2 regions of the Paenibacillus sp. FSL R7-0189 genome follow, and region 1 is predicted to be linked to the other one. Evidence: a T-box and tRNA genes for the amino acid it is inferred to sense, from the RefSeq annotation. Region 1 holds a T-box; the other holds one or more tRNA genes.
The links. A T-box is a leader RNA that pairs with one kind of tRNA and senses whether it is charged. The one in region 1 lies ahead of trpS (tryptophan--tRNA ligase), so its partner is inferred to be a tRNA-Trp.
Positions count from the first base shown of each region.

Region 1 (10,400 bases):
AGTGAAAAAAATAATCATCGGAGGCGTCATGGGCTTAACGATTTTACTTTTTTTCTTGTTTATCTTGCGGCATGATAATCAATCACTTGAGGTAAAACCGGATGTTATGTTCCCAACAGCGGAATACAGGGTGACTGATAGTAGTGCTCCAGGATTACCTATGCTTATAACTGCTGAAGGGGCGAATGTTATTAAGATACAGGTTACGTCCGGCAATTTATTGTTATGGAACCCCCCTGACTACAAGGTGCATAACAAAGGTCTTGAGCTGAAAATCAAATCTGGAGATCAAATTTATTGGAGTCCAATGGATGGAAATAATAAACAAATAGATGAGCCTCAGGATACCAAGATCATAGTGATTGCTTACCATAATGATAAGCAGATCGGAATGTCCAACGTAGAGATTCATAAGAATGATCTAGGTGTCTATACAGGGGAAATACCTGAAGTGAAGTAACTGAGAATCTAAATCGAATCGCAACTATCCTCGTTTTGCGTTAAAATAAGAAGTGAAGCTGACCGAGTGCTTATAGCAACCCTAGAGATGGAGGAAGAGAATTCATGAAAGATTTTGAAGTAATGCTGGAGAAATACGCGAACCTAGTTGTAAAAGTAGGAGTAAATGTACAGCCTGGACAAGTCCTTATGGTACATGCACCGATAGAAACCGCAGAACTTACTCGCTTGATTGTAGCGAAAGCCTATGAAGCGGGAGCTAAATATGTAATTGTTGACTGGGACGATGAAGCAACTACACGGATCCGTTATGAAAAAGCCCCAGAGGATTCTTTCGATTACTATCCACAGTGGCAGGCTGAGATGATGGAGAAATTCGCGGAAGAAAATGGTGCCATCTTACATATTAAAGTACCTGATCCGGAACTGTTTAATGGCATTGATTCTTCTAAGGTATCTAGAGCAGTCAAAGCAGCAGCTATTGCTCGCAAGAACTACTCCAAATATACTCGGAACAGCAAAATCAGCTGGTCTCTGGTCAAAGCGCCAACACGTGCTTGGGCGAACAAGGTTTTTGCCGATCTTCCTGAAGAAGAACGGGTAGAGGCGATGTGGGAAGCTGTATTCCAGATGAATCGTGTGGGCAGCGATGATCCGGTAGCTGCTTGGAGAGAGCATATTGGTCAGTTGAAAGAAAGTCAGGATAGAATGAACGCTAAACGTTATAAAAGCCTGCATTACCGTGCTCCGGGAACGGATTTGCATGTAGAGCTTCCGGAAGGCCATTTATGGCGCGGGGGTGGCGGTGAGAATGATAAAGGTGTTTATTTTGTTGCTAATATGCCAACGGAAGAAATTTATTCCATGCCCCATCGTACTGGAGTGAATGGCACAGTTAGAAGCACGCTCCCTCTTAATTTGAATGGACGTTTAGTTGAAGGACTTTCATTCACTTTTGAAAAGGGGAAAGTCGTAGCTTATGAAGCTGAATCCGGACGCGAGCATTTAACCTCACTGCTGGCAACGGATGAAGGTGCATCTTATCTAGGAGAAGTAGCCTTAGTGCAGCATGATTCTCCAATCTCTCGCTTGAACCGCATTTTTTACAATACAGGGATTGATGAGAATGCCTCCTGCCATTTCGCGCTAGGAAGTGCTTATCCTGTAAATATTGAAGGCGGCACAAAGCTTACGAACGAAGAACTTGTGGCTAGAGGAGCTAATGTCAGCTTAACTCATGTCGATTTTATGATCGGTTCAGCAGAGCTGGATATTGACGGAGAGCTGGCGGACGGCACGATTGAACCCGTATTCCGTAAGGGAAATTGGGTGTTGTAAGGAGAAGAAAAAAGCCGGATCTCTTCCAATGAGCTTCCGGCTTTTTTGAGTACCTATAAATATCATTTTTAGATTGAAAAATAGTTAAGACTCATAGCCTCACGTACTTCGGCCATTGTTTCCTGAGCAATGCTGCGAGCATGCTGTGTTCCAGAGATTAAGATTTCCTGCACAAGCTTGGGCTTAGTAGCATAATAGGAACGTCGCTCTCGCATCGGTTCTATAAGCTGATCTAGAGCTGTCGAAATCAACTGTTTGCAAGCAGAACAACCCATGGTACCCCGCTCACAGCCTTCACGAATTTCGGTTACCCCCGCTGAGCGAAAAGCACCATGATAAGCAAAAATAGGACAGATATCTGGATGTCCAGGAGCATTTTTATGCACACGCGCAGGATCGGTTGTGGCTTTTCTTATCTTGAAGGTGATTTCTTCCTTAGTGGAGTCCAACTCGATGGCATTGCCAAGGCTTTTACTCATTTTAGCGTTGCCATCCGTACCCACAAGTCTCGGCGTCTCACTGATCAGCGCTTTGGGTTCCACCAGTATCGGGCTGTACAGCTCGTTGAATCTGCGGACGATTTTGCGGGTTAATTCCAGATGGGGGAGCTGGTCTTCTCCTACAGGAATGATCGTTGCTTTACAAAAAGTTATGTCAGCAGTCTGACTAACTGGATAACCTAGAAAACCGTAATACAATTCATCTAAGCTGGAATTTTTTGATTCGGCTTTAATCGTGGGATTATGCCGTAAAGAATTCACAGTAACAAACATAGAGAACAAGATGGTCAGCTCTGCGATTTCAGGGATCATCGATTGAATAAATATAGTTGTTTTCTCCGGATTTATACCCGCAGATAAATAGTCCAGTGTGATCTCATGCAGATTTTGACCCAGCAGCTGCGGACGATCAAAATGGGTCGTTAGGGCTTGAATATCCGCTAAAAACACAAAAGTTTCATATTGCTCCTGAAGGGCTACTCGGGTCTGCAAGCTGCCGGCGTAATGGCCAAGGTGAAGCTTTCCAGTCACTCGATCTCCAGTTAAGACACGTTCGTTCATCATATAAAAATTCCTCCTGTTATTTAGCATTTGGTTACACTCGAGTCGCCACCACCAGCCATCATCCATGGCCATCACCTCCTTTAAATGACAAAAAAACCTCATCCAATAAGGACGAAGTTGTCGTGGTACCACCTTAAATGATCGTGTCACCTTACGATTCTTGGCTTTCGATCTTCTCTTACCTGTACGGAGAGGTTGAATTAATTCTCGATACAGGTCCCTTGATAACGGCGGGAACCCCGGTTTTCCCTACTGCATCCATTAAGATAGTTCGGAAAAACAACTATAAAGGCCATTCGAGCATACGCTGGTCACCGGTTCGCACCTACCACCGGCTCTCTGAAGACCATGTTCGTCTGTCTACTTACCCTTTGTCATCGTTGTTCATGATATGTGAATTATTGTAATTCTGAACAGGGGTGTTGTCAATGAGTGGAAATCGTATGGTGATTGACAAGGTATCTAGGTTTATATGATCTAGCAAAGTATACCTTAAATGTATATAATCATCAGGAATTTAGTCCAATCTATCATTGCGGATTCACAATATACTACTCTATAACCTTGAAATGGAGTGATGATAAATGGCGACAATAATAAGTTATGGGTCACAGGCAAAAATCCCGTTAGATCCGTTTACTACAGCTATAACGGTTGCAGGGATTCCTGGAGCTGGAGCGGGTCTAGCCACAGCGCAAGTAAATATTAGTCCGGCTAATCCGGCTTCTTTCTCCAGTAGAGTCGAGTTAAATGGTAGTTTTAGTCTTACTGCACTTGCTAATAGCCAATTTCTTGTTATCATCCGACGAGCTGGAGTCGATATTTATAGATCCTTTTATCGTTTTACTACTATTACTGATATTCAATTAAGTGCTCAGTGGGTTGATGGTGCTTATATTGGAGTCCACAACTATGAATTGGTAATTCAGAATGATAGCAACTTGCCTATAAATCTATTTGGACCCATATCATTCACAGCAACTGCTATTGGAGGAGAGGGCGTAATTTAAGTTATGTTCCTATGCGCCATTCAAGGGACGGGTGAATCAAAGCTTTGGACAGTTGAATCGATCTGATTCAGCTGTCCTTTTTTCATGAACGTATAATTGAAGTGCAACTCTCGCAGCATAAATATCCAACCATACCCTTGATAGAGCGGTTTATTTATTTAAAATGTTATCCTCTAAAACAGCGTATTTATCGCCGAATTGCTTAATGATATGTTGTTCTCCCCAATTACATAATGCAGTCAAAATATCGCTTAAACTATCACCATATTCACTAAGCTCGTATTCTACTTTTGGTGGAACCTGATTATAAACAATTCGGTTGATGATTCCATCTGCCTCAAGCTCGCGTAGCTGCTGGGTTAACATTTTTTGAGTAATGCCGGGCATCAACTGTTTTAACTCGGAGGTGCGTTTTTTGCCATGAGTTAAATGACATAGAATTACGCATTTCCATTTCCCTCCGATGACCTCTAGTGTGGCTTCAACAGAAATATTGTATTTTTTCTTGACAGTTGTTGTTGGTGTTGTTGTCATGATAACCTCCATGGTATGGGTACTTTTTAGTACCTATGGCACTTTTAAGTGCGTACTATTGATTATGTCCAATTTAACCTATCATAACATTTTTCGTTCAATTTTTATAGAATGCTATAATTTAGAGAGCTTTTGGCAAAAAAGTTAAACGAAACAAAAACCGTTTCTATACCTCCCCCGTCTTAATCTATGAAAGGTTGAAGAGGGGAGGCTAAGGAAGGACATGACGATGACTAATGCAGAAATGAAAAAAGTAACGATTCTTGATACTCGGAGCGAGACGGATTTTTACGATTCGATATTGGTACATAGAGAACAACTGTACAGTATTGCTTATAGTTACTTGCGGAACCGAAACGATGCGCTGGAAGCGATGCAGGAAATGACTTGCCGGGCCTGGATTAAAAGAAAAACATTAAAGGACCCCAAAGCATTCAAATCATGGATTATTCGAATTCTAATTTATGTCTGTATAGATGAACAAAGACGAAGAAAACGTTCCATGCCGCTGGTAGATGAAAGAATAGGAGAACAGGTCACACATATTGGCCATCATAGGATGGAAATGTTGTGGGCACTTGAGCAGGTTAAGCCCAAGTATCGCCATGTGCTGCTGCTAAAATACTACAACGATATGACCTTGACTGAGATCGCTAACATTATGAATAAACCCGAGGGAACGGTTAAGACTTGGCAACATAAAGGGCTCAAGCAGTTGCGAACCATCATAAAGAATCGGGGTGAATGGAACAATGAGTAGTCAAGAGGAGCTTGCCATGTTAAGCGATGCCGAACGTATCCCACAAGAACAAAAAATAGAGAATGCAGCCGCTCAAATCTATGCGATCCAAGCAGGCTTGGAATTAGGCAAGAAACGTGGCAGAAGGTTAATGTTCACAAAAAGCGCGATGTCTGTGCTGGCGGCTGCAGTGATGATAGCGGGCCTGCTGTTCTTCAATCCAACCCAGCTGATGCCACAGCAAGGGACTTCGAGTGCTGAAACGTTCGATTGGGGCGTGTTGGAGCCTTTTAAAACATTGGCTGCAGCTGATATTGATGCTCTTACTTTAGAGTCTGCAATCCGGAATGATTATGTACAAATCGTTAATAAGAGTGCTGAATCAAATGGATATAAAATTACTCTGAATGCTGTGCTTGCTGATGAAAACAAAATCATGCTGCTGTATACAGGAACAACAAGTGATGGTCAGGAAGTGTACAGTGTAAATAGTGTGAAGCTGACAGATGCTGAAACTGGACGAGATGTAATGGAGGAGAATGGGAATAGAGGCGGAATGGGAGCACACGCAGAGGGAACCATATATACTTGGCTCGGCAAAACTGTATTTTCACTGGACCGAAATAAACCAAGGCCAACAGACGTAGTGGCGGATTTTCAGATTGCCTCTGTAGACCCGGGAATGTTAAGTAAACCGAAAACAGGAACGGTTTTATCTGACATGCGGTATTCTGATCGTTTAAAAGTAAACTTCTCTATTGATCCTAAGTTTTGGGAGCTGAAGACGGAGACGTTAGTTGTGGACCACCCTTTCAAAATTGACGGACAGGAAGTAAAACTAGCCGAAGTCGAGCTTTCTCCGTTAAGCATAGCGCTCAAATATACGATAAATGAGGAATTGCAAACGGATTGGATCGTCCGAAATGAACTGTTTCAAAAGCTCCCCTATGAATTAACTGCGCAGGTTGGGAAGCACGACATTAAAATTAATCCGAATTCTGGTAGTGGAGCTGATGATGGATTTATAAGTTACTTCAGCAGTAATGTGTTGGATCACCCGAAGTCACTGCGTTTGAAGCTTAGTGCGGGGGCAGATCGAGAGAAAGAAGAGTATATTGATATTCTGAAAAAATGAGCGGTAAGCGATATTAGTGAATATGCGTTGGAAGTCGTAATATAGAAAAAGGCCGCTGGTTGCGGCCTTTTTGTTATTGTTGGGACATTATACTAACTTTGTGAGTTACCATTAACACCAAACGCATCACTTGTTAATGAGAACAAACTCCTAATGCTCCTATCGGGACTATATGTGCTTAATGCTCCTCACGGGCTACAGGCTCTTAATGTTCCTCAGGCTTCTCACGTTTCACAGGCTTCTCACGTTTCACAGGCTCTTCATGTTCTCAGGCTCCACATGTTTCACAGGCTCTTCATGTTTCACAGGCTCCTCACGTTTCTCATGTTTCTCACGCGCGTAACACTCCTAACGGACTGTATTGCAACTATTTTGGCTTTTTTGACCATTTTGCTGAGTTTTCGGACTGCATAGCTCTTATTGGTCTAAATCCACACCAAAATTAAGCATATTGGGTTGAATAGCTGCATCTGAGTCCGATAGCACTGCGAAATGCCCGGATTCTTCGAAATAAGGGCTCCTGAGTCCGAACCATCTGGCCTCGTAAATACTGCACAGTAAACTGTAAATAACTGTCTGAGCGTCTTAGCTATTTCGGCGGAACAAAAGTGGCGTTAGTGCGGTACAAAAGTGGTGCTAATGTGGTGCTAATGTGGTGTTAATATGGCGCTAATATGGTGCAAAGGTGGCGCTAATGTGGCAACTAAGTTAGTAACTTTTCTCGTTGTAGTTATGGGAGTATGTGTTCAGTGATTAGTTAGTCGCATTAGTCGAATTAGTTACTGTAACTTGTTTTCAACCATTCCTCGTTTGACCAGGACAATTTGCCAGCCCCTGAACCGTCAACAGCGGTAAGTCTAGATTTTAGACTAACTGGGTCATCTGAAGTGTAGCTATAAGGTAGTGTTGTGAATCCGTTCCATGCAAATGCTTTAACGGCAGCGGGTGCAGGGGAGAGAGGGCTGTTCTTAGATGTACTGTCTCCTCTGAATGTTGCTCCATCTAGTGAATAGATCGTATCTAAAGCTGCGATTGCACCCGTATATTTGCTATTACTCGCATCCGCTTGATTGTTGCGAAGTGGATTCACTACATCAATGATTACAGAACTTTCAAGTAATACAGCTCCTCCTTCTGTCGAGATTGCTCCGTTACTTGTAACCCCGAAATGATACCCCTTGCTTGAGATCGCTTTTTCCATAGCGGAGGTTAGACGTTTTTTAGCCAATCTGGTATCTTCGTTGTCCATTACAATGTTATAGGCATGCGCATTACCACTACGAAGGCGGGGCATGCGGTCTTGTATATCTTTATAGTAGTTGTGATGGAGCGTCACAGAAAGAAGCGCATTATCAGCTGCAAATTCTGTTGCGCCTATTAAATGGCCCTTTTTTTGACTAGCGGCAATCGCAATGATGTCGTCTTTACTTAGGCCAACTGAGCTGCTTCTTAAATAAGCGTACATGGGATAAGCAGCCTTGTTGGCTTCCATAGCATTAATTTGCTGAGTAACCCAGCTGTTTGCGTTTCTATCATCCCCTAAGAAGGAAGACCATGAAATGGTGACGCCGTTGCTGCCTTTTTTAACATCGACAACTCCGTCATAAGATTTATTGAAGGTGCAGTGGTCGATCCATACGTTGTTGCTATTCTCAATGGTGATGTAGTCCCAGTCGTTTTTATCGTAATTTCCTTTGGTTGCTTCATCCCATTCCCACAGCTCATCAAATTCAAGGTTGCGGATGATGACGTTAGAGCTTCTTTTAAAAGTAAAAGCGGCATGTTTAATGGTTGCACCCTTAGCAGAGAAAATGGTCAAACCGTCGAAGTTGTCTATAGACACTTTGCTGACACCAGTCTCTATTAATACGGGATGTGTTAAAGCACTGTTATGAGCGCTAAATGGGGAGATCTTTGCCGCATCAGAAATTTCATTCCATCCCAGATCCAAGTCGTTCATAATTTCAATAACCTTTATTTTGGATCCTTTTCTCAGTGCAGTGGCAAGATCTTCTGCGCTATATACCTTTTTATAGAGTGGACTGGTTTCTTGGATATTTCCACCACCTGTTGTTCCTGTGGCAAACCCAGCCAAATCATATTCACTAACCTGTACCGGTGTAGGCGTTGGTGAAACAGTTGGTATCGGCGTAGCAGTAGGTGTTGGTGTGACAGTCGGAGTCGGTATTGCAGTCGGTATCGGTGCAGCAGTAGGTGTTGGTGTAGCAGTAGGTGTCGGTGAAGCAGTTGGTGTCTGTGAAGCAGTCGGAGTCGGTATTGTAGTTGGTGTTGGTATAGCAGTCGGAGTCGGTATAGCAGTTGGTGACGGCGTGACAGTCGGTGTCGGTGTAGTGCCATTGGTGTCAGAAACGGTCACGTTGTCGAACATCGTAATTGTCTTAAAGGTAACGAGCCCTGCTGTACCTTTTTTTAATTTGGAATCGGAAGCTGAGAGCTCCAGCGTATCATTTACATACATGTTGATGGTATTTCCGCTCATTTCAAGTTTTACATTATACCAAACTCCTGTTTGCAGAGTGTAGGGTTTGCTGGTCAAAGTTGTAGTAGATCCAGAAACCTTTTTTCTGATTTCCAGCATGCCATCATTATTATTATACAAAGAAGCTGCATAAAAATTATTTCCATCTATGTATCTGCCTGCAACATAAGTTCTGTTTGAGCCATTAAAATCAACTACTTTTACATCCGCTTCCACAGTGTAATCGCTCCAGGCTGAATCACCTGCAGAAGTACGTCCTTCTTTTGTGGCAGACTGGTAATATACGCTGTTGCCTTCGTCCTCAACAATAGTCCAATTCCCACTAGTGGATGTCCATAGATTATCGCCCTCTTCAAAGCGGTCTTGGAAGAAGGTAGAAGCACTTGCCGGATACACAATAAAAAGAGAAAATAGCAGGGTTATGCACATAGTAACACTCACATTTTTCTTGATTGATTTTAGCAAACTCATTGTAATCCTCCTTATGTATTTATAAATTTATATTAATATAAATACATATATCGGAAATAAATATAAGTAATAATATGATTATAAAGTCCTTTTTTTAATTAGTGCTATAATAGCTTTTTGGGTATTCAACGATGAATTCTGATCTATACGAACTAGGAGTGATAGACTTGAGCGTAATCCGAATGGAGAACGTAACTAAGAAATATGAGAATACATTAATCTTTCGAGATATTTATTTTCGTGTGAGCAAGGGTGAACGTATTGGCTTAATCGGACGAAATGGAGCAGGTAAATCTACTGTTTTTAAGCTAATAATGGGAAAAGAGGAGCCAACGGCAGGAAAAGTAGAATTAGATCCCAATGTGAAGATCAGCTACTTCTCTCAATTCTCGGAGCTTTCCGGGTCTTTGTCTGTACAACAAGAGTTAGAACTTTGCTTCGAAGAGGTAGCACGCATTGAACAGGAGCTTAACCAAATAGGAGAACAGCTAGGGCAGGTGTCGGATGATGTCCAGATGAATGTACTTTTAGAGCGCCAAGCTGAGCTTTTTGGACAAATGGAGCATTTGGATGGCTGGAATGTATCTGTGGAAATCAATACGGTGCTGACTAAATTAGGATTCGATGAGAGATCGCGGCATCAACCTGTAGAGGAGTTATCCGGAGGCTGGAGGAACCGCGCGGCACTGGCTAAAGTCTTAATTGAAGGGCCTGATGTTGTATTGCTCGATGAGCCTACTAACTTTTTGGATATGGAAGGGATCGTATGGTTGGAGCAGTGGCTGCACCGTTTCAATGGGGCGATGCTTCTGGTCTCTCATGATCGGCAATTTATTGACAGAGTGGTCACGCGGACGATAGAAATCGAGAACTATCATTTCCAGGAATATGAAGGGAATTATACCGATTACGTTCGTAAAAAGAAGATGCGCAAAAAAGTGCTCGATCGGCAATTTGAGTGGGAAGAAGAACTTCTCCTTATGGAGTCTGAGGCCATTGAAAACCGCGGTAGTAAGAAGTCCTCTAAGGATCGTCTTTCGCGTAAGCTAACGGATATGAAAAAACGAGTGGAACCTCATCCTGTTAACGTATTAATCACTGATATCTATAGCAATTTACGTTTTCCTGACAAGCTGGGGGAAGTGAAGCG
Region 1 is NZ_CP150223.1:6,405,156-6,415,555, reverse strand. It holds gene MKY63_RS28240 (hypothetical protein) at 2-460, shown strand; gene MKY63_RS28235 (aminopeptidase) at 565-1,797, shown strand; gene trpS (tryptophan--tRNA ligase) at 1,866-2,861, opposite strand; T-box leader at 2,966-3,248, opposite strand; gene MKY63_RS28225 (hypothetical protein) at 3,446-3,871, shown strand; gene MKY63_RS28220 (winged helix-turn-helix transcriptional regulator) at 4,022-4,405, opposite strand; gene MKY63_RS28215 (sigma-70 family RNA polymerase sigma factor) at 4,629-5,165, shown strand; gene MKY63_RS28210 (DUF4179 domain-containing protein) at 5,158-6,279, shown strand; gene MKY63_RS28205 (pectate lyase) at 7,055-9,250, opposite strand; gene MKY63_RS28200 (ABC-F family ATP-binding cassette domain-containing protein) at 9,418-10,400, shown strand, end outside.

Region 2 (10,400 bases), 3.1 Mb from region 1:
TTAGTATTGCATGAAGAACAGGATAGAGAGCATATTGTTCGCCATACCATTGCCGGTGACCAACGGACCCAGTCAGTCCATATCGGCCTATTTGCTTTGGAGCAGGCTGTTATGGCAGGGGATAATAACGAACTTCTTATCAGTTTGATGAGGGGGGAAGTGATCTGGGACCCCAAGGGAATACTCGAGGAAATGCGCAGCGAGATATTGCAGTTTGAAGGACCGATCAAGGAACGGGTCGCATTTATGGAGTTTGCCCGCTTTTTGCATATGTATGTGAAATCCAAGCGCTATATAGAGGCTGGCTTTATTATGGATGCTTACAACTGTGTATTGATAGCCTTATATCATTGGGCAAGAATAGAAGTGAGTGAAGTGGGTGCTTTCCCCGAGCCAGCTATTTGGGAGCAGGTTAAAAGCATGAATACCTCTGTTCATAAACTTTATGAGGAGTTAACGGTCAGTACTGAGACCTTAGAGCAACGTGTGGAGCTTGTGCTTCTTGCATGTGAATTTGGGATTATGTCCAAAATGACGGACTGTTGTCTATTGCTCTTTAATATTTTGAATAGCCGTAAGGAAGCATGGAGCATTAAAGAATTACTGCAGCATTCAGGTCTGAGTCAATTAGAGTCTGAACTACCCCTTGTTTTACGAAAGCTGGTTTCTCGTTCGCTAATCCGAGAGATTACATCTTGGGCTGATGTTCACGAGGGAGAAGGGCATGCGATCCGCTATACATTATAGAGATGAATTAGATACAGTAGAAGATGTTTAATTATAGAGAGATGAGCAAGGATAGGGAGAGGCTGAGCACTCTCTTTTTTATTTGTTTACTAATATGAAACGCTCATATTTATTCAGAAAAATTAATGGTTGACTCTTTCCTTGGTCATGTGTTAAATTATAACTCGTCCCTCTGACACAGAGATGTGCTTTCGAAAACATTCGAAAGACAACCGAAAAAAGAAATTAAAAAAAAGGTTGACTAAAACGAGGGTGCTGTGATATATTATAAAGGTCGCTGCTGAACAACACATCGACGAAATAAACGGCTTGATCTTTGAAAACTGAACAACGAGTGAGTAGGAAATCACGCAAGTGAAATCCAAAATTAGAGAATTAATTTTCTCGTCAGATGTTTCAAAATGAGCATATCGCTCTTTTCAATACTAATTGGAGAGTTTGATCCTGGCTCAGGACGAACGCTGGCGGCGTGCCTAATACATGCAAGTCGAGCGGAGTTACTTTGAAAGCTTGCTTTCAAAGTAACTTAGCGGCGGACGGGTGAGTAACACGTAGGCAACCTGCCCTTCAGACTGGGATAACTACCGGAAACGGTAGCTAATACCGGATAATTTCTTTTTTCTCCTGAGAGAAGAATGAAAGACGGAGCAATCTGTCACTGAGGGATGGGCCTGCGGCGCATTAGCTAGTTGGTGGGGTAACGGCCCACCAAGGCGACGATGCGTAGCCGACCTGAGAGGGTGAACGGCCACACTGGGACTGAGACACGGCCCAGACTCCTACGGGAGGCAGCAGTAGGGAATCTTCCGCAATGGGCGAAAGCCTGACGGAGCAACGCCGCGTGAGTGATGAAGGTTTTCGGATCGTAAAGCTCTGTTGCCAGGGAAGAACGTCCGGTAGAGTAACTGCTACCGGAGTGACGGTACCTGAGAAGAAAGCCCCGGCTAACTACGTGCCAGCAGCCGCGGTAATACGTAGGGGGCAAGCGTTGTCCGGAATTATTGGGCGTAAAGCGCGCGCAGGCGGCTATTTAAGTCTGGTGTTTAAACCTTGGGCTCAACCTGAGGTCGCACTGGAAACTGGGTGGCTTGAGTACAGAAGAGGAAAGTGGAATTCCACGTGTAGCGGTGAAATGCGTAGATATGTGGAGGAACACCAGTGGCGAAGGCGACTTTCTGGGCTGTAACTGACGCTGAGGCGCGAAAGCGTGGGGAGCAAACAGGATTAGATACCCTGGTAGTCCACGCCGTAAACGATGAGTGCTAGGTGTTAGGGGTTTCGATACCCTTGGTGCCGAAGTTAACACAGTAAGCACTCCGCCTGGGGAGTACGGTCGCAAGACTGAAACTCAAAGGAATTGACGGGGACCCGCACAAGCAGTGGAGTATGTGGTTTAATTCGAAGCAACGCGAAGAACCTTACCAGGTCTTGACATCCCTCTGAATCTGCTAGAGATAGCAGCGGCCTTCGGGACAGAGGAGACAGGTGGTGCATGGTTGTCGTCAGCTCGTGTCGTGAGATGTTGGGTTAAGTCCCGCAACGAGCGCAACCCTTAACTTTAGTTGCCAGCAGGTAATGCTGGGCACTCTAGAGTGACTGCCGGTGACAAACCGGAGGAAGGTGGGGATGACGTCAAATCATCATGCCCCTTATGACCTGGGCTACACACGTACTACAATGGCCGGTACAACGGGAAGCGAAGCCGCGAGGTGGAGCCAATCCCATCAAAGCCGGTCTCAGTTCGGATTGCAGGCTGCAACTCGCCTGCATGAAGTCGGAATTGCTAGTAATCGCGGATCAGCATGCCGCGGTGAATACGTTCCCGGGTCTTGTACACACCGCCCGTCACACCACGAGAGTTTACAACACCCGAAGTCGGTGGGGTAACCCGCAAGGGAGCCAGCCGCCGAAGGTGGGGTAGATGATTGGGGTGAAGTCGTAACAAGGTAGCCGTATCGGAAGGTGCGGCTGGATCACCTCCTTTCTATGGAGAATCGTTCTCTGCAATGAGGACATTCAAATCGGAAGCTAAGCTTCCAAAACTCAGGTTTAGGCCTGTTACTCACTCGTTGCTCAGTTTTGAGAGTTTAAGCTCTCAAGTAAGACTTGATCCTTGAAAACTGGATACCGAAACGAATTTGCGTTTTAGAACATCTTTTAGCAACTTGTGTAAACAAGTAAATGTTATTAGTGAGATTTTTCTTCGGAAGAATCAAGGTTAAGCTAATAAGAGCACACGGAGGATGCCTAGGCGCCAGGAGCCGACGAAGGACGTGGCGAACAACGAAACTGCCTCGGGGAGCTGTAAGCAAGCTTTGATCCGGGGGTGTCCGAATGGGGAAACCCAGCTGTGGTAATTCGCAGTTACTCATACCTGAATACATAGGGTGTGTAGAGGCAGACCAGGGGAACTGAAACATCTAAGTACCCTGAGGAAGAGAAAACAATAGTGATTCCGTCAGTAGCGGCGAGCGAACGCGGAACAGCCTAAACCTAAGAGCTTGCTCTTAGGGGTTGTGGGACGTCTCACATGGAGTTACAAAGGAATATGGTAGGTGAAGAGGTCTGGAAAGGCCCGCGATAGAGGTAAAAGCCCTGTAACCTAAACTGTGTTCTCTCCGAGACGGATCCCGAGTAGTGCGGGGCACGTGAAACCCCGTATGAATCCAGCAGGACCATCTGCTAAGGCTAAATACTACCTGGCGACCGATAGTGAAACAGTACCGTGAGGGAAAGGTGAAAAGCACCCCGGAAGGGGAGTGAAATAGAACCTGAAACCGTGTGCTTACAAAAAGTCAGAGCCCGATCTATGGGTGATGGCGTGCCTTTTGTAGAATGAACCGGCGAGTTACGTTTAACATGCAAGGTTAAGCCGAGAAGGTGGAGCCGCAGCGAAAGCGAGTCTGAATAGGGCGATTGAGTATGTGGACGTAGACCCGAAACCGTGTGATCTACCCCTGTCCAGGGTGAAGGTGCGGTAACACGCACTGGAGGCCCGAACCCACGTACGTTGAAAAGTGCGGGGATGAGGTGGGGGTAGCGGAGAAATTCCAATCGAACTCGGAGATAGCTGGTTCTCCCCGAAATAGCTTTAGGGCTAGCCTCGGTATAAGAGTAGTGGAGGTAGAGCACTGATTGGGTGCGGGGTCCGCAAGGATTACCAAGCTCAGTCAAACTCCGAATGCCATATACTTATTGCCGGGAGTCAGACAGTGAGTGCTAAGATCCATTGTCAAAAGGGAAACAGCCCAGACCATCAGCTAAGGTCCCCAAGTGTGTGTTAAGTGGGAAAGGATGTGGAGTTGCACAGACAACCAGGATGTTGGCTTAGAAGCAGCCACCATTGAAAGAGTGCGTAATAGCTCACTGGTCGAGTGACTCTGCGCCGAAAATGTAACGGGGCTAAACACACCACCGAAGCTATGGCTAGATACTATGTATCTGGGGTAGGGGAGCGTTGTGTAGGGGTTGAAGGTGTACTGAAAAGAGCGCTGGACACTACACAAGTGAGAATGCCGGTATGAGTAACGAAAAGATCAGTGAGAATCTGATCCGCCGAAAGCCCAAGGTTTCCTGAGGAAGGCTCGTCCGCTCAGGGTAAGTCGGGACCTAAGGCGAGGCCGAAAGGCGTAGTCGAAGGACAACAGTTTGAAATTACTGTACCACCGTAATCCGCTATGAGCGATGGGGTGACGCAGGAGGGTAGTGACGCGGACTGATGGATGTCCGTCTAAGCAGTGAGGCTGATGTGTAGGCAAATCCGCACATCATTAAGGCTGGGCTGTGATGGGGAGCGAAAATTATAGTAGCGAAGGTCATGATCTCACACTGCCAAGAAAAGCCTCTAGCCAGGAGAAGGTGCCCGTACCGCAAACCGACACAGGTAGGCGAGAAGAGAATTCTAAGGCGCGCGGAAGAACTCTCGTTAAGGAACTCGGCAAAATGACCCCGTAACTTCGGGAGAAGGGGTGCCCCGGTAGTGTGAATAGCACGAGGGGGCCGCAGTGAAAAGGCCCAAGCGACTGTTTAGCAAAAACACAGGTCTGTGCGAAGCCGCAAGGCGAAGTATACGGGCTGACGCCTGCCCGGTGCTGGAAGGTTAAGGGGAGTGGTTAGGGGTAACCCGAAGCTATGAACCGAAGCCCCAGTAAACGGCGGCCGTAACTATAACGGTCCTAAGGTAGCGAAATTCCTTGTCAGGTAAATTCTGACCCGCACGAATGGCGTAACGACTTGGGCGCTGTCTCAACGAGAGATCCGGTGAAATTTTAATACCTGTGAAGATGCAGGTTACCCGCGACAAGACGGAAAGACCCCATGGAGCTTTACTGCAGCTTGATATTGAATTTGGGTACGATCTGTACAGGATAGGTGGGAGCCGTAGAAATCGGAGCGCAAGCTTCGGTGGAGGCGCCGTTGGGATACCACCCTGATCGTATCTAGGTTCTAACCTAGTGCCCTAATCGGGTACGGGGACCGTGTCAGGCGGGCAGTTTGACTGGGGCGGTCGCCTCCTAAAGAGTAACGGAGGCGTTCCAAGGTTCCCTCAGAATGGTTGGAAATCATTCGCAGAGTGCAAAGGCATAAGGGAGCTTGACTGCGAGACCTACAAGTCGAGCAGGGACGAAAGTCGGACTTAGTGATCCGGTGGTACCGCATGGAAGGGCCATCGCTCAACGGATAAAAGCTACCCTGGGGATAACAGGCTTATCTCCCCCAAGAGTCCACATCGACGGGGAGGTTTGGCACCTCGATGTCGGCTCATCGCATCCTGGGGCTGAAGTAGGTCCCAAGGGTTGGGCTGTTCGCCCATTAAAGCGGTACGCGAGCTGGGTTCAGAACGTCGTGAGACAGTTCGGTCCCTATCTGTCGTGGGCGCAGGAAATTTGAGAGGAGCTGTCCTTAGTACGAGAGGACCGGGATGGACGTACCGCTGGTGCACCAGTTGTTCCGCCAGGAGCATGGCTGGGTAGCTACGTACGGACGGGATAAGCGCTGAAAGCATCTAAGCGTGAAGCCCCCCTCAAGATGAGATTTCCCAATTAGTAAGACCCCTTGAAGACGACGAGGTAGATAGGTTGGAGGTGGAAGTGCAGCAATGCATGGAGCTGACCAATACTAATCGGTCGAGGGCTTATCCTATACTTAGAATGCAGATTCGTTTCGGATTCAGTTTTCAGGCGATTAAGCCTGGTATGAATATTCCCTGATAGCTCAGTTGGTAGAGCACTCGACTGTTAATCGAGTTGTCACAGGTTCGAGTCCTGTTCGGGGAGCCATATGGAGAGGTGTCCGAGTTTGGCCGAAGGAGCACGATTGGAAATCGTGTAGGCGCCACAAGCGTCTCGAGGGTTCGAATCCCTCTCTCTCCGCCACAAATTTTTAATTAGTATGGCCCGTTGGTCAAGGGGTTAAGACACCTCCCTTTCACGGAGGTAACATGGGTTCGAATCCCATACGGGTCACCAAATTTTCACTTGATTTATCCTAGTGGACTTTGGTACAATAACAATTGTTGTTTATGGAGGCTTAGCTCAGCTGGGAGAGCATCTGCCTTACAAGCAGAGGGTCGGGGGTTCGATCCCCTCAGCCTCCACCATAACATATTTTTACTGACGCGGGGTGGAGCAGCCCGGTAGCTCGTCGGGCTCATAACCCGAAGGCCGCAGGTTCAAATCCTGCCCCCGCAACCAATTAACTTAAGCAATTATATCTTTTGGAACCGTGGTGTAGTTGGCCTAACATGCCTGCCTGTCACGCAGGAGATCGCGGGTTCGAATCCCGTCGGTTCCGCCATTTTCATCATGGCTCGGTAGCTCAGTCGGTAGAGCAGAGGACTGAAAATCCTCGTGTCGGCGGTTCGATTCCGTCCCGAGCCACCATTTATCATCACAAAAGAATGAGTGCCATGCCGGTGTAGCTCAATTGGTAGAGCAACTGACTTGTAATCAGTAGGTTGGGGGTTCAAGTCCTCTCGCCGGCACCATCCTTGGAGGATTAGCGAAGTGGCCAAACGCATCAGACTGTAAATCTGCTCACGTAAGTGTTCGGTGGTTCGAATCCATCATCCTCCACCAGTTTTTAGGGGCATAGTTTAAAGGTAGAACAACGGTCTCCAAAACCGTTGGTGTGGGTTCAATTCCTGCTGCCCCTGCCAAGTTTTTTCTAAAGTTTAATATGGCGGCCGTGGCGAAGGGGTTAACGCACCGGATTGTGGTTCCGGCATTCGTGGGTTCGAGACCCATCGGCCGCCCCATTTTCTTTAAAATGAATAATGGCGACAATATCAACTTAATATGGCGACTGTGGCGAAGGGGTTAACGCACCGGATTGTGGTTCCGGCATTCGTGGGTTCGAGACCCATCAGTCGCCCCATTTACTTTAAAATGTTATTGGGGATTAGCCAAGCGGTAAGGCAACGGACTTTGACTCCGTCACTCATAGGTTCGAATCCTATATCCCCAGCCATTTTATGCGGACGTGGCTCAGCGGTAGAGCATCGCCTTGCCAAGGCGAGGGTCGCGGGTTCGATTCCCGTCGTCCGCTCCAAAATTTACATGGCGCCATAGCCAAGTGGTAAGGCAAAGCTCTGCAAAAGCTTTATCCCCAGTTCAAATCTGGGTGGCGCCTCCATTTAGTTCATATGTGCCGGCGTGGCGGAATGGCAGACGCGCTCGACTCAAAATCGAGTGGGAAACCGTGGAGGTTCGAGTCCTCTCGCCGGTATCTTAAAAAGGTTAGTAAGATTGCTTTTATAAGCAATCTTACTAACCTTTTTTCTTTATGTTCTTAGTTTTACAGGATTAAGCCGTTGAATAGAGGAGTTTCTCTATTTCAACGGCTTTTTTTAATCTGATTAGTGATTAACCTGATTGATTATTAATGCGGAATGCTCGCGGGGTATGACCTATTTCTCGTTTAAACATATTGCAGAATTGGGCATCGTTCACAAAACCTGCAGCAGCAGATACTTCAGAGATTTGCATCTGAGTATGACGTAATAGAGATTTTGCATACTCCAGGCGTTTTAACAGCAAATACCGCAGGGGTGAGGACCCGAAACGTTCTTTAAATAGATGGCGAAAACGATCGTAGCTATATCCGGACATTTCTGATAGTGTTTCGACGGACAATTTATGGCGATAATGCTCATTCATATAATTAAGGACATATTGTACTCGATCTTCTGTTGGGGATTGATATCCAGAGGCACTAAGAAGCCTCATAAGATGGACGGTAATCTCGCTCATTTGTAGGTTTAGAAGCTCAGAGAATCCGTCTTGCTTACGTGTAAACTCTGCTTTCATTCGCAGCAGGATTTGAAGAACGGTCTGATCTTTATCATCTTCATATACGCCGAGCAGATTACTCATATTAGGGTGTACCGAGTGGAAGCCTACAAATAATACATTTGCATCCTCACGGTGGTGCTCGTCATGTTTATGATTGGGTGGCACAAGCGCGAAAGAAGAGGAGCGAAAATGGTAACTTCGTGGGCCAACATTGGTTGTCCCTACCCCCTGTAAATAATAGACCAGTTCGTAGCATTCATGCTGGTGTGGAGGGATATAAGTATTTAGCTCATGTGTGGCACTTACAATATATAGAACACGATCCATGATGATCCTCCAATACTTATGTTTTAGCCGAATCGTACAAAACTATGACCGAAATCATATAATTATTTTTAATAATATTTGTTATGATCGTATCAATAAATCCGAAAGTTCGCAACCTGACTGGCCATCTCGTTCGGAAATAAAGCGGATTATTAATAATAATGGTATTTTTATTGCTATTTTTGAGCCTAAACGTTAAATTTATTACTTTTAATGATACTTTATTTGGAAAAAAGAGAATTTCCATTTGAACCGTGAATTATACAATGGGTGAAGATGGGGATTCTGCCGGATTACTAACCAACTAAAATTAGGGGTGGAATAGAGTAATGAATAAAAAAGTTCTTTCTTTGTTGTTATTAATGGTGATGGTTCTGGTCACAGCATGTGGGAATAACACGTCCAATAACGGTTCTTCTGCGAATACTGGATCAAACGCTGCTGAGGGTGGAGAAAAAGGTTCAGGGGATAAACTCAAGGTTGTATTGCTGATTCCGGGGACACTTGGGGATAAATCATTTTTTGATTCCGCTAATAACGGCTTGCAAAAGGTTAAGAATGAACTAGGTGCAGTAACAAAGGTTGTTGAAATGGGCGTTGATAAAACGAAATGGGAGCCTACATTTAACGATATCGCTTCCGAGGATTGGGATGTAATTATTTCTGGCGGTTCTGAAATTACAGAGATGTTTAATGCAACGGCAGAATTGTATCCAGACAAAAAATTCATTAATTATGATACCGACATCGATGAAGCACCAGATAACATGTACAACATGTCTTATGCGACAAATGAAGTATCTTTCTTGGCAGGTGCCGTAGCAGCATTAGCTACACAATCGGATATGCCGAATGCTACCCCTGAGAATGTGATTGGGTTTGTGGGCGGTATGGATATTCCGGGGATTAATGCTTTCTTGGTCGGCTACATTCAAGGTGCTCAGTATGTTGATCCTGATGTAAAAGTGGCTGTGTCGTACGCTGGTGATTTTGTTAACCCGGCAAAAGGTAAGGAACTGTCTCTAATTCAATATAACTCCGGTGTGGATGTTATTTTTAACGTGGCTGGGGGTACAGGTCTTGGGATCTTTGACGCAGCTAAAGAGAAGAAAAAATATGCAATCGGTGTAGACTCCGATCAGGCAATGTTGATTAACGATACGGATAGTGAAAAAGCAAATCTAATCGTTACTTCATCTATTAAAAAGATTGATACGGCTATTCTAGGTGCAGTGAAGAGATTGCAAGAGGGTACGCTAGAAATGGGCAAACGTGATGTGTTGAGCTTTGTAGATGATGGTGTAGGTATTGCTGAGAATGATATTTATAAAAATGTATTCCCGGCTGATCTTCAGGCCAAGGTTGAAGAAGTGAAGCAAAAGCTGATCAATAAAGAAATTAAAGTGGATAATGCGATGGGGATGGAAACTGCAGAGGTAGAAGCTATTCGTAACGCAGTTAAGCCTTAAGCTTTAAATCTTAAGATCAGCTCTATAGAGATAAACCTACAGTTGGAGATTCTTCTAGTCAGGGGAATTCCAGCTGTATATTTTTGCAGACCTCCAAGTTGAAAGGCGTTGAGACCTATGTACAAAGCTCTGCTGGAAATGCGGGGAATTACCAAGGTATATCCCAATGGCGTCGTTGCAAATAAAGACGTGCATTTTTCTTTACGTGAGGGAGAAATACATGCGATTGCAGGTGAGAACGGTGCTGGTAAATCGACTTTAATGAAAATTATGTTCGGCATGGAAGAGCCAAGTGAAGGCGAGATCTATATCAAGGGTGAAAAAGTGAAGCTGCAATCCGCTCAGGACGCCATTGATAGAGGCATCGGCATGGTCCACCAGCATTTCATGTTGGTACCTTCGTTTACGGTGGCAGAGAATATGGTGCTGGGTATGGAGCCGCGCAGAGGAGTTGGCATTAATTATGCCGAGGCTGTGCGCATGACGGAAGAGACCGCAAGGAAATACAATCTGGCCGTGGATCCTAAAGCAAAAGTAGAGGATCTTACAGTTGGGATGAAGCAAA
Region 2 is NZ_CP150223.1:3,332,252-3,342,651, forward strand. It holds gene MKY63_RS14520 (nucleotidyltransferase-like protein) at 1-747, shown strand, start outside; rRNA gene MKY63_RS14525 (16S ribosomal RNA) at 1,174-2,731, shown strand; rRNA gene MKY63_RS14530 (23S ribosomal RNA) at 2,964-5,889, shown strand; tRNA gene MKY63_RS14535 (tRNA-Asn) at 5,951-6,026, shown strand; tRNA gene MKY63_RS14540 (tRNA-Ser) at 6,030-6,122, shown strand; tRNA gene MKY63_RS14545 (tRNA-Glu) at 6,141-6,215, shown strand; tRNA gene MKY63_RS14550 (tRNA-Val) at 6,271-6,346, shown strand; tRNA gene MKY63_RS14555 (tRNA-Met) at 6,364-6,440, shown strand; tRNA gene MKY63_RS14560 (tRNA-Asp) at 6,466-6,543, shown strand; tRNA gene MKY63_RS14565 (tRNA-Phe) at 6,554-6,629, shown strand; tRNA gene MKY63_RS14570 (tRNA-Thr) at 6,658-6,733, shown strand; tRNA gene MKY63_RS14575 (tRNA-Tyr) at 6,739-6,824, shown strand; tRNA gene MKY63_RS14580 (tRNA-Trp) at 6,831-6,904, shown strand; tRNA gene MKY63_RS14585 (tRNA-His) at 6,928-7,003, shown strand; tRNA gene MKY63_RS14590 (tRNA-His) at 7,047-7,122, shown strand; tRNA gene MKY63_RS14595 (tRNA-Gln) at 7,141-7,215, shown strand; tRNA gene MKY63_RS14600 (tRNA-Gly) at 7,222-7,296, shown strand; tRNA gene MKY63_RS14605 (tRNA-Cys) at 7,307-7,380, shown strand; tRNA gene MKY63_RS14610 (tRNA-Leu) at 7,395-7,473, shown strand; gene MKY63_RS14615 (AraC family transcriptional regulator) at 7,611-8,366, opposite strand; gene MKY63_RS14620 (BMP family ABC transporter substrate-binding protein) at 8,696-9,835, shown strand; gene MKY63_RS14625 (ABC transporter ATP-binding protein) at 9,953-10,400, shown strand, end outside.
Region 2: it encodes a tRNA-Trp, which carries the amino acid that the T-box ahead of trpS (tryptophan--tRNA ligase) is inferred to sense. The anticodon was not compared.